DNA from 3 places in the Nostoc sp. UIC 10890 genome. Region 3 is predicted to be linked to each of the others. Evidence: riboswitches for the same ligand, from Rfam matches in the RefSeq annotation. Region 3 holds a riboswitch; each other region holds the start of a gene.
What was found. A riboswitch is a leader RNA that binds a small molecule or an ion and turns the genes downstream of it on or off. The one in region 3 is predicted to bind cobalamin.
Positions count from the first base shown of each region.

Region 1: linked by a shared signal. The riboswitch ahead of ACWATR_RS29855 (hypothetical protein) and the one ahead of ACWATR_RS04260 (energy-coupling factor ABC transporter permease) in region 3 are both predicted to bind cobalamin.
Region 2: linked by a shared signal. The riboswitch ahead of ACWATR_RS05805 (DUF1636 domain-containing protein) and the one ahead of ACWATR_RS04260 (energy-coupling factor ABC transporter permease) in region 3 are both predicted to bind cobalamin.

Region 1 is NZ_JBSGKF010000001.1:7,192,438-7,195,853, reverse strand. Features, by position in the region: gene hetL (heterocyst differentiation pentapeptide repeat protein HetL) at 1-369, opposite strand, end outside; gene ACWATR_RS29860 (hypothetical protein) at 401-565, opposite strand; cobalamin riboswitch at 702-844, shown strand; gene ACWATR_RS29855 (hypothetical protein) at 1,191-1,466, shown strand; gene ACWATR_RS29850 (methyltransferase domain-containing protein) at 1,489-2,490, shown strand; partial or broken gene ACWATR_RS29845 (CobW C-terminal domain-containing protein) at 2,623-2,895, shown strand; gene ACWATR_RS29840 (hypothetical protein) at 2,882-3,346, shown strand.
Region 2 is NZ_JBSGKF010000001.1:1,456,669-1,460,084, reverse strand. Features, by position in the region: gene ACWATR_RS05820 (DUF4359 domain-containing protein) at 1-139, shown strand, start outside; gene ACWATR_RS05815 (sirohydrochlorin chelatase) at 278-1,027, shown strand; gene cobA (uroporphyrinogen-III C-methyltransferase) at 1,024-1,803, shown strand; cobalamin riboswitch at 1,972-2,129, shown strand; gene ACWATR_RS05805 (DUF1636 domain-containing protein) at 2,152-2,568, shown strand; gene ACWATR_RS05800 (cobalt-precorrin-6A reductase) at 2,572-3,309, shown strand.
Region 3 is NZ_JBSGKF010000001.1:1,084,669-1,088,084, reverse strand. Features, by position in the region: gene cbiQ (cobalt ECF transporter T component CbiQ) at 1-532, opposite strand, end outside; gene ACWATR_RS04265 (energy-coupling factor ABC transporter substrate-binding protein) at 529-831, opposite strand; gene ACWATR_RS04260 (energy-coupling factor ABC transporter permease) at 818-1,594, opposite strand; cobalamin riboswitch at 1,621-1,760, opposite strand; gene ACWATR_RS04255 (hybrid sensor histidine kinase/response regulator) at 1,859-2,938, opposite strand; gene ACWATR_RS04250 (PAS domain S-box protein) at 2,951-3,416, opposite strand, start outside.

The DNA.
Region 1 (3,416 bases), 6.1 Mb from region 3:
AAATAACAGAGAACGAGATAAGTTTGCACCATGCAAATTAGCACCACATAAACTAGCTTTGATTAAATTTGTTTCTTCTAAGCGTGTCTTGATTAATTTTGCCCCCGTTAAATCAGCTTCTCGGAGAACAGCACGATATAAGTCTGCTTCACTCAAATCTATGCCCCAAAGAATAGATTCACTCAAGTCTGCTTCGTGTAAGCAAGCTCGGCTAAGATTAGTTCTACCAAGTCGTGTTTGACGTAAATCAGCATAGCTAAAATCTGCGCCTATGAGGTTGGCATTTGTTAATTCTGCTTCTTGCAGATTTAGTCTTTGAAAGTTTCTTGCTCCAGCAGCATAAGATTTAAGAATTTCATTTATATCCATGTTAAAAATTTTAAGTTTAGGAGAGGATCTTTCATGCGATCGCAGTGTGATTCTTCATACGGAGTTTGAGGATGCCGTTGCTTAATGCAAGCAAGAAATAACCAAAAGTTCTCTGAAGTCTATTAGCTGGAACAAATTCAGCTAAGTACGCACCGAAAATTGTTCCTACAATAGCAACCACAATGAAAGACAACATTAAGTTCCAATTTAAAGAAAGATATTGATCAAAATCTATAGCAAGCTTTGGTAAAAAATGAGACTTACCCCGATTAATGACGAATGCCAGTATAGATCGACCATTGATTTTTATGCAAGCAAATCACAGTTGTGTTAGTATTCAGATGAATCTCGGTTCTAGTGGGGAACAGCCGCTAGAGGAAACGGGGAAAGTCCGGTGTAAATCCGCCACTGTCCCGCAGCTGTAATCAAGGCTTGCCTTGTAAGTCAGAATGCCCGCCGAAGTTGACTTGTAATTTTGTACATCTGCGAGGCACAGATAAATATCTTTATGAAAATTTCTGCAACTAATCAGCTTTACGTTCTCATAGCCCCACATATCAAGACGCTACAGATTACAGCTTTCTATGAGAGTGTAGGCGGTTAATTTAGGGTACAAATTTTGTTTTTAGATGCTGCGATCGCTACTCCAGATGAGAGTATCGCTTGCGAATAGTGTGTATTAACTAACAGATAGAAGTTGTTCAAAACAGTTAATAAATGGCGTGTGTGACATACATATTCCTGTTCTAATACTGAACAAATGCTTTCCCAATTAGCATAAAAATTGCTAATTCACTAGACTAATACTTTAGTTAATCATCATGCCAAAATTCTATATTTACCGAGTTGGGAAAATTGCCACTGCTGTTCATCCCTTTGTCAAACAAACAGCTCTCTCCCAAGATAAACACAAGCCCAGTCTACTTCAAGGGAGAATTATTCAAGATGTTCAAAACATTGCAATTTCGATGTATAGGATGATTTATATTGCGTTAGCTCCGCTCATCGTAGGCAGCGAATCTGGTGGGCGATTACCACATGGCGCGTCTAATTCGCGACGAGCAGCAATGAGTAAACCGTTAGATCGACTCAAATAGTTGTACAGAAGGGTTCAAAAAAATGGCAACTTTATTATATTCTGTAATTGGTTTTCTTCTGATTTTGGTGATTGGAATTGCGGCTTATCTCCTGACCGCCCGCAAGTATGAATCCTCAGCCACAGTCGCCAATTCCTACGATCAATGGACTCTTGATGGCATCGTAGAGTTTTATTGGGGGGAACACATTCACCTCGGTCACTACGGTTCGCCGCCACGACGAAAGGATTTTTTGGCTGCTAAATCTGACTTTGTACATGAAATGGTTAAATGGGGTGGTTTAGATAAATTACCTTCTGGCACTACCGTCTTAGATGTTGGCTGTGGTATTGGCGGCAGCAGCCGGATTTTAGCGCGAGATTATGGGTTTGCGGTCACAGGGATTACAATCAGCCCACAGCAGGTAAAGCGTGCCCAGGAGTTAACACCCGACGGGCTAAACGTCCAGTTTGCGGTCGATGATGCAATGGCACTGTCGTTTCCAGATGCCAGTTTTGATGTGGTCTGGTCAATCGAAGCGGGCCCCCACATGCCAGATAAAAGCATCTTTGCTAGAGAATTAATGCGGGTGCTAAAGCCTGGTGGAGTTTTGGTTGTAGCTGACTGGAATCAGAGGGATGACCGTCAAAAACCCCTAAATTTTTGGGAGAAACCAGTAATGCGCCAACTTCTCGATCAGTGGTCTCATCCAGCTTTTTCCAGTATTGAAGGCTTTTCCGAACTTTTAGCAGAGACAGAATTAGTCGAGGGGGAGGTAATTACGGCAGACTGGACGGAACAAACGCTTCCTTCTTGGCTAGACTCCATCTGGCAAGGAGTGGCTCGACCACAGGGATTGGTGCGTTTTGGTCTATCTAGTTTCATTAAATCTCTGCGCGAGATGCCGACGTTTTTGCTGATGCGTTTGGCGTTTGGTGCAGGGCTGTGCCGATTTGGAATGTTCCGCGCTGTGCGGGCGAACGGGAGTACAGAATTGAGCGATAGAGACTTTGCCAAGCAAACTCCCTCAAGCTTGATTAGGTAGCGATCGCAGCTAGTGATAAATATTTGGATTTTACCACCTGCTGACTGCGTGATATCTGTGGTTAGAACTTCTTTCTGCACATCACAAAATTAACGATCAACAAACAAGATACTTTATATGCAAAAACTTCCAGATCAGGCATTGGAGCCAACTGTCCTAGTCAAACGCTTGCAAACATTGGTGCAACAGCAAGAAATTTATCGAATTAAGGGATTTGTAGCAGTTCCGAACAAAGCCATGCGTCTGGTATTACAGGGTGTTGGTAATCGATTTGACTACTTTTATGATCGTCTTTGGCAACCCCAGGAACCCCGTCAAACGCGATTAGTATTGATTGGACGGGATCTTGAGCAGGTTTGCATTGAGTCATTGGTGTTGGGGGAGGAAATAAATGCGACCATCTAATAGTGTTTGGCAAGGAAATTTCGGCTACTGGCAAAACAGCTTTATCCATAATAATCTGCTGGTAATCGGTTACACAGGATGGAAAGGATTTCAGTCATTTGGGCGGGGAGTTGTTATTTGTGATGTGGATACTAAAGTGACTCACCCTACAAATACAAGTCTTGATACAGTTCCCTTCACCCTGCAATTTCTCCCCTCTGATTTGATTGGGTTTTACTTGCGATCGCGTCAAGATAGCGGATTTATATCACAATCAATGTGTTCATCCATGATTTCATCAATTTTCCCTGCGATCGCAACATACAATCCCCATCAAGATATTCTTCTGGTGCTGAAAGCTGATCCTCAGATTGAGGTGAATTTTTTACACCAACTAAAAATTACTCCACCCGATTGCTACGAACAAGTTTGCAAGCGTTGGCCAGAATTTAAAGCAAGCTTAATGCCTTAGAAGATATACATGCTATTAACATTGCTATCTCTCTACCAAGTAGCTAAGTATATAAAAACAGGAAAAATAT
Region 2 (3,416 bases), 370 kb from region 3:
GACTACAGAAAGACAAAATTACGTGATTTTTAGTGTTTACCGTACAGATTTAAAAATAAGTTCTTGGATACCTTCTTATAAATTTGAAACGGTGGGAGCTTTTGATCAATTTTATACTTACACTGCTGAAGAACAATAAGTCAACCAGAAGGGGGAGAATTTGAAGAACAAGTCAGAATCCAAAATTCAGTATTCTTCTTCAATAATTACCAGGGTATCTATTACCCCCCAACTTAATCTTAAGTAAGAATAGTAACAGAAAGTTCAATTTTTGCCGATGTCATCTGCCTATCTCTTAGTATCTCACGGAAGCCGCGATCGCCGCCCAGAAATTGCTATGCAGCAACTAGCAGGGTTGGTATGTAATCTATTGCCAAAAAACTTCAACCCATTAAATAGCGAACATTTGGTTGGTATAGCTGCTTTAGAAATGAGTCCTCAGCCTTTACACGAGCAGATTCAACAATTTGCTAAGAGTGCTTTTGACGATGATCGCAAACTACCTCAAAACGATAAGCGCCTAAAAATTGTACCGCTATTTCTGCTGCCGGGAGTACATGTGATGACAGATATTCCCGCGGAAGTAGCACTAGCACAACAGGCTATTGGTGAAGATATCATCATTGAGTTGCAACCACATTTAGGCTCTCATCCCAATTTAGAGAAATTGCTGGCCAAGCAAATAGCTGCGACAAAAGCAGAAGCATGGATTCTCTTAGCTCATGGTAGCCGTCGTCCAGGTTCTCAAGAAACTGTGGAAGCAATAGCGGCGAGTTTGGGAGTAGTAGCTGCTTATTGGGCTGGGCCTCCTAGTTTAGAATCACGGGTGAAAGAGTTAGTAGCTGCTGGTTATAGAGAAATTGCAATTTTGCCATACTTTTTATTCGCTGGTGGAATAACTGATGCGATCGCTACTTCAATAGAGGAGTTAAAATTACAATTTTCTGCGGTGAATTTCCAATTGGCATCGCCACTGGGAGCAAGTGCAGAATTAGCCGAGCTAATTTGGGATTTAACAGATAAATGAACCGCACAGAGAAACAGGAGAATAAGTATTTGGGAAAGGTTTATTTAGTAGGTGCGGGGCCAGGTGATCCAGGTTTAATTACCCTGAAGGCTAAAGGTTTGTTGGAATGTGCAGATGTAGTTATCTATGATGCCTTAGTTAGTTCGGCAATTCTGGCAATGATTAATCCCCAAGCCGAGCAAATTAATGCTGGTAAGCGGAGGGGAAAACATTCGCTGTTCCAGGAAGAAACAACTCAACTGCTGATTGATAAAGCGCAGGATCATGCAATTGTAGTACGCCTAAAAGGTGGCGATCCATTTATTTTTGGTCGCGGTGGCGAAGAGATGGCAGAATTAGTCAAAGCTGGAATATCAACAGAAGTAGTGCCAGGTATCACATCGGGAATTGCAGCAGCGGCTTATGCAGGTATACCTTTGACGCATCGGCTGTATAGTTCATCAGTGATATTTGTAACTGGTCATGAAGCGGCGGGTAAGTATAGACCGATAGTAAATTGGAGTGCGATCGCTCACGGTTCCGAAACTATTGTAATTTATATGGGAATTCACAATCTGCCTTATATTGTCGAACAATTAAGTTTAGCTGGATTGAATTTAGAAACGCCCATTGCTTTAGTACGCTGGGGTACGCGACCAGAACAAGAAGAATTGATTGGGACTTTAGAGACAATTGTAGAGCAGGTAGAGCAAACTGGATTTGGTGCGCCTGCGATCGCAGTTATTGGACAAGTAGTGAATATGCACAGTATTTTGTCTGGTTGTCGTCCAGTTTGATGGTTGGTGCAAAGCTTGTTATTTCGTATTCTGAGATGACTCTAGTGGTTTATCGCATTAAATATTATGAGTTTGTAGTAAGCACTGAAGTGCTTAAAAATCCAGGACTAAAGTCCTTACTACGAACTTATTCATCCCTCGTAACTAATGCGATAGACCACTAGTGTATGATCAATAAGGTTATTCGGTTCTGGTGGGAGTCAGCTACCAGAGGTAACGGGGAAAGTTCGGTGCAAATCCGGCGCTGTCCCGCAACTGTGAACTAATTTGAGATTAAGGAACCAAATTGAGTAAGTCAGGATGCCCGCCGAAATAGATTTATCATTTCCACATCTCTGCGAGGTACAGATGACTACTACTGTAAATATTTCCCCAACCAATCCCTTGGCTGTTGCTGATCATACTTTATTTGTTTGTAAAACCTGTGCCAGTGTTTGGCAAAATGGAAATCGCTTAGGCGAAAGTGGTGGTGAAAAACTTTTACACCAACTTCAGCAGCTTGCCCAAGATTGGGAGTTACGAGATGAATTCCCGATTCAGGAAGTTGAATGCATGAGTGCTTGTAATCGTTCTTGTGTAGTCGCATTTACTGCCAAAGGCAAATTAACATATTTATTTGGTGACTTGGCAGTTGATGGTAGTGCTTCTGCGGTGTTGCAATGTGCTAGTCAATACTATACCAAAGCAGATGGTTTACTGCCTTGGTCAGAGCGTCCAGAAGCACTGAAAAAAGGTGTTTTGGCAAAAATTCCACCTTTATCTTAAATGATGCGCGTTTTGATTCTAGGTGGAACGGGAGATGCAGCAGAACTAGCTGCCAAGGTTGCGACTATCCAAGGGTTAGAAGCAATCACATCTCTAGCTGGTCGCACCCGTGAACCGTCAATACCGTTGGGCGATTTACGGGTTGGAGGCTTCGGTGGCGTGGCGGGATTGGCTAGCTATCTGCGAATCATGCAAATCGACTTATTAATTGATGCAACCCATCCTTTTGCGACTCAGATTTCCTTTAATGCAGCAGATGCCGCAACGGAAGTTGGAGTACCCCGTCTGATGTTAATTCGTCCGCCTTGGGAAAAAGAAAGTGGCGATCGCTGGATTGAAGTTGATCGCGTTGAAGCCGCAGCAACAGCCCTACAAAACCAAGCACAGCGAGTATTTTTGACAGTTGGTAGACAAGAACTCGCTGCCTTTGCTCACCTAGAGAAAATTTGGTTTCTGATGCGGATGATTGACCCACCTACCGATAATGCTTTAGTGCCGTTAGGAATGGTATTGTGCGATCGCGGGCCATTTACTCTCAATAATGAAAGACAAATCCTGATTAATAACAAGATTGATACCATCGTGAGCAAAAATAGCGGTGGCGATGCAACAAAGGCCAAGATTATTGCAGCGCGAGAACTGGGCATAAAGGTTGTTATGGTAAATCGTCCAGCCATCCCGCCAGGAGAACAGGTTAGTAATGTTGATGCTGCTTTGACGTGGTTATTTGCTCGCTGGTGACGTACTCCACACACTCCCTTTCTCTGCGAGACGCTACGCGAACGGGTGAGTGTGGGCTTCTCAACGACTCCTCTATGAGGACATTAATTGAGCTTTAAGACCGTGCG
Region 3 (3,416 bases):
CATCGGCTGTGTTCAGTAGGATGAAAATAAACCGATACATTAGTAATAACAAATCGGTTAAAAGCGCTGGAAATCGCAAGTAACGCAGAGTTTGTAATATCTCCGTGAAAGGGACGGTTAACATGAGAAAATATAAGCAAGAAACAGAGGCTAATGCTCTGGTTAAAATTCCCAATGCTTGGATACTGCCATGATGACTAATATAAATATAGAAGTGTCCGAGAGTTAATCCATACCACGAATCTAATTGTACGTTTGGCAAATCATTAATCGTAACTCCATTCACCATAAGTGCTGGCAAACTTGTCAAACAAAAAACTATGGTAAATGTTAACAATTTAAAATAAACACCAGCGGGAATTCTTGCATAAATAACTGTCCAAATACCCATCCAAAGTGCCATCAATATTTGCACTAGCGGATGGCTAGCCAGGGAAATAGCAAGAGTAGTAAATGCAAAAATTAGTTTATGCTCTGGTGGCAATCTTCGCAATCGATTGGTATAAGCTAAAGTGTCTAGTTGTAGGCTCATTCTTTAGGTTTTTGTTGTTGGGAACGTCCTTTATACAATCCAATTGCATAACCAACTACTCCCGCACCTAAAGCTGCTTGCGAAGCAAATAATAAGCTTTCTATTTCCCCACTAGCTGGTTCAAAAAATGATTTAAACCAGGGTTTATATTCAGGTTGTATTTCATTAATAGCCTCTTCTGCTTTGCCATCAGCACCGGAAAACTCCCCACCTCGCACAAATATTAACGGTGCAACTGCTAAAGCTATAACTCCTAATACCAACAGCCAGTTACTCAACCCTTTTTTAGATTGACTCATTGCCACTTCCTCGCTTGATTAATTTCAACAATTCCAATTCTTGAGGATTATAAGATTGCAGCCAGTTCCACACCAACACAGTTAGTAATCCTTCACTAATTGCTAAAGGAACTTGAGTAATGGCAAAAATTCCGGCAAATTTGGTAAATGAAGCGATAAACCCACCAACAGGTGCGGGGAAAGCTAGGGCGAGTTGGATGGAAGTGATAATGTAGGTGAGTAAATCTGCGATCGCAGCTGCTAAAAATATGGCGATTTGTTGTTTACCACCTAACTTTATTGTCAGATTATATATCCAGTAAGCTAGGAAAGGGCCAGCGATCGCCATCGAAAAAGCATTTGCCCCCAACGTCGTCAAGCCGCCATGCGCCAGTAACAAAGCTTGAAACAACAATACTAAGCTACCCAAAACCGACATAGTAAGGGGGCCAAACAGCACCGCACCTAACCCTGTCCCTGTTGGGTGAGAACAGCTACCTGTGACAGAAGGGATTTTCAAAGCTGACAGCACAAAAGTAAAAGCACCAGCCAAGCCCAGGAGTAGTTTCAATTCCGGGTTAGCTTGGGTAATGCGAGTCAGACTACGCAATCCTAATAGAAAAAATGGTAATGCCACAACCCACCAAAAAATTGCCCACTGCACTGGCAAAAAACCTTCCATAATGTGCATGGCGTAGGCGGGTTTGGGTAAACCAATGACTAGATAAAAACTGATAACTCCCATCAGGGTTAGACTGACTAACGCCTGTTTTTTTCTTTTCATAATCTGTACCTCGCAGATTTATGTAAACGAATTGATTCTAACCGGCGGGCATCCTGACTCACCTAATTTTGGTTCACAGTTGCGGGACAGCGCCGGATTTACACCGGACTTTCCCCCTTGCGTCCGATGGCTGCTTCCCATCAGAACCGATTTGAGTAACTATATCACCATTACCAATTTTGAGCAGCGATTTTTACCAGGTATTCACAAAGCGTAGTTTATTAAGACAGTTTAGAGGTCATAATTTGGTTTATTCCCACTTACTTATTTATTTTTGAGTAATACAGTAAAAATACTACCGTTTGGATGATTATCTTCGATGGTGATTGTACCGGAATGTGCCTCGATCGCCATTTTGCAGAAAGCCAATCCTAAACCAATTTGCGAAATTTCTGGCATCAGAGTTCCAATTTCATACTTCTCGAAAATGATTTGTCGTAAGTCTTGACAAACTCCCGAACCGGAATCAGCGACTTGCACTTTAGCACCACCTGCTGCCAAATACTCTCCTCGGAGGATGACTTGAGAATCGAAGGGGGAGAACTTAATGGCATTGGAGAGCAAATTATCCAGCACTCGACGAAAGATCACTGCATCTACTGCAACAATGCCACCAGGTTCGGGAAATTCACGTATCAGGGTTAAGTTTTTTTGAGTAGCGATCGCCTCAATATCTTCTACAGCTGATATACACAGCGCACAAAGATCCACTTCTGTGTAGTTGAGAACCATTTTGCCAGATTCCAGCTTTGCCATAATCAGCAAACTATCAATTAACGATTGTAATTGTTGTCCAGCAAGTAAAATTTGATCGATTTTTCCTTGCTGTTGTTTCGGTGAGAAACCTGGTAATCGAAGAATCTCTGCTCCTAAGACAATAGTGGTAAGTGGATTTCGCAGATCGTGCACAATCATATTTACCATGTCTTCTCGCATCTTGAGCAATACTTGCATACTGTCGTACTGCTGCTTAATCCGCAACATGGAATTAACTCTGGCTCGTAATTCCACACCGTTGACGGGTTTACTAATGAAGTCATCTGCACCCGTCGCCAGACATCGAGCCAAATCTTCTTTCTCGGTTAATGCTGTCACCATGATGATTGGCACTGCTTGCCATTGTGGATCGGCTTTGATGCGTCGACAGACTTCCATCCCATCAAGATCGGGCATCATCACATCTAATAAAATTAGATCGGGCTGAAAACTATCGAGGCGATTTAGAGCTTGTTGACCACTAGGAGCGTAGTAAAGCTGGTAGTTTTCACCATCCAGTAAGGTTTCAACAACGTCAAAGTTATCTGGTTGATCGTCGATCACTAAAATAGAGGTTTGACTATCCATCGAAAATTTCCGTTACCTTCTTAAGAGTTGTTGAATTGTGGTTACAAGCTGTTTAAGTTTTATCGGTTTGGTGAAATATTCGTTAGCTCCAGCCGCTAAACAAGTTTCGCGATCGCCAGGCATGGCTAAGGCCGTTAGTGCAATGATTGGAATATGCACAAATTGCTGATCGTTACGGATACGGCGCATTGCTTCTAACCCGTCCATTCCCGGCATTTGAATGTCCATCACAATTAAGTCGGGGCGTTGAACTCTCACAAGGTCAATCGCTTGTTGTCCATTGTTTGCCAAAATCAGATGATACCCTCGACCTTCAAGATAGCCGGACATAGTATCAATATTTGCTTGATTATCTTCTGCCAGTAAAATCAAAGGAGTGTCTAGAACTGCTTCTGGCACGCCAATTAGATTTGGCAGGTTAGAAGAGGCAGAATGTTGCAGTTTATCTATAGTTGCTTGAAGTTGAGTGCGGGTAATG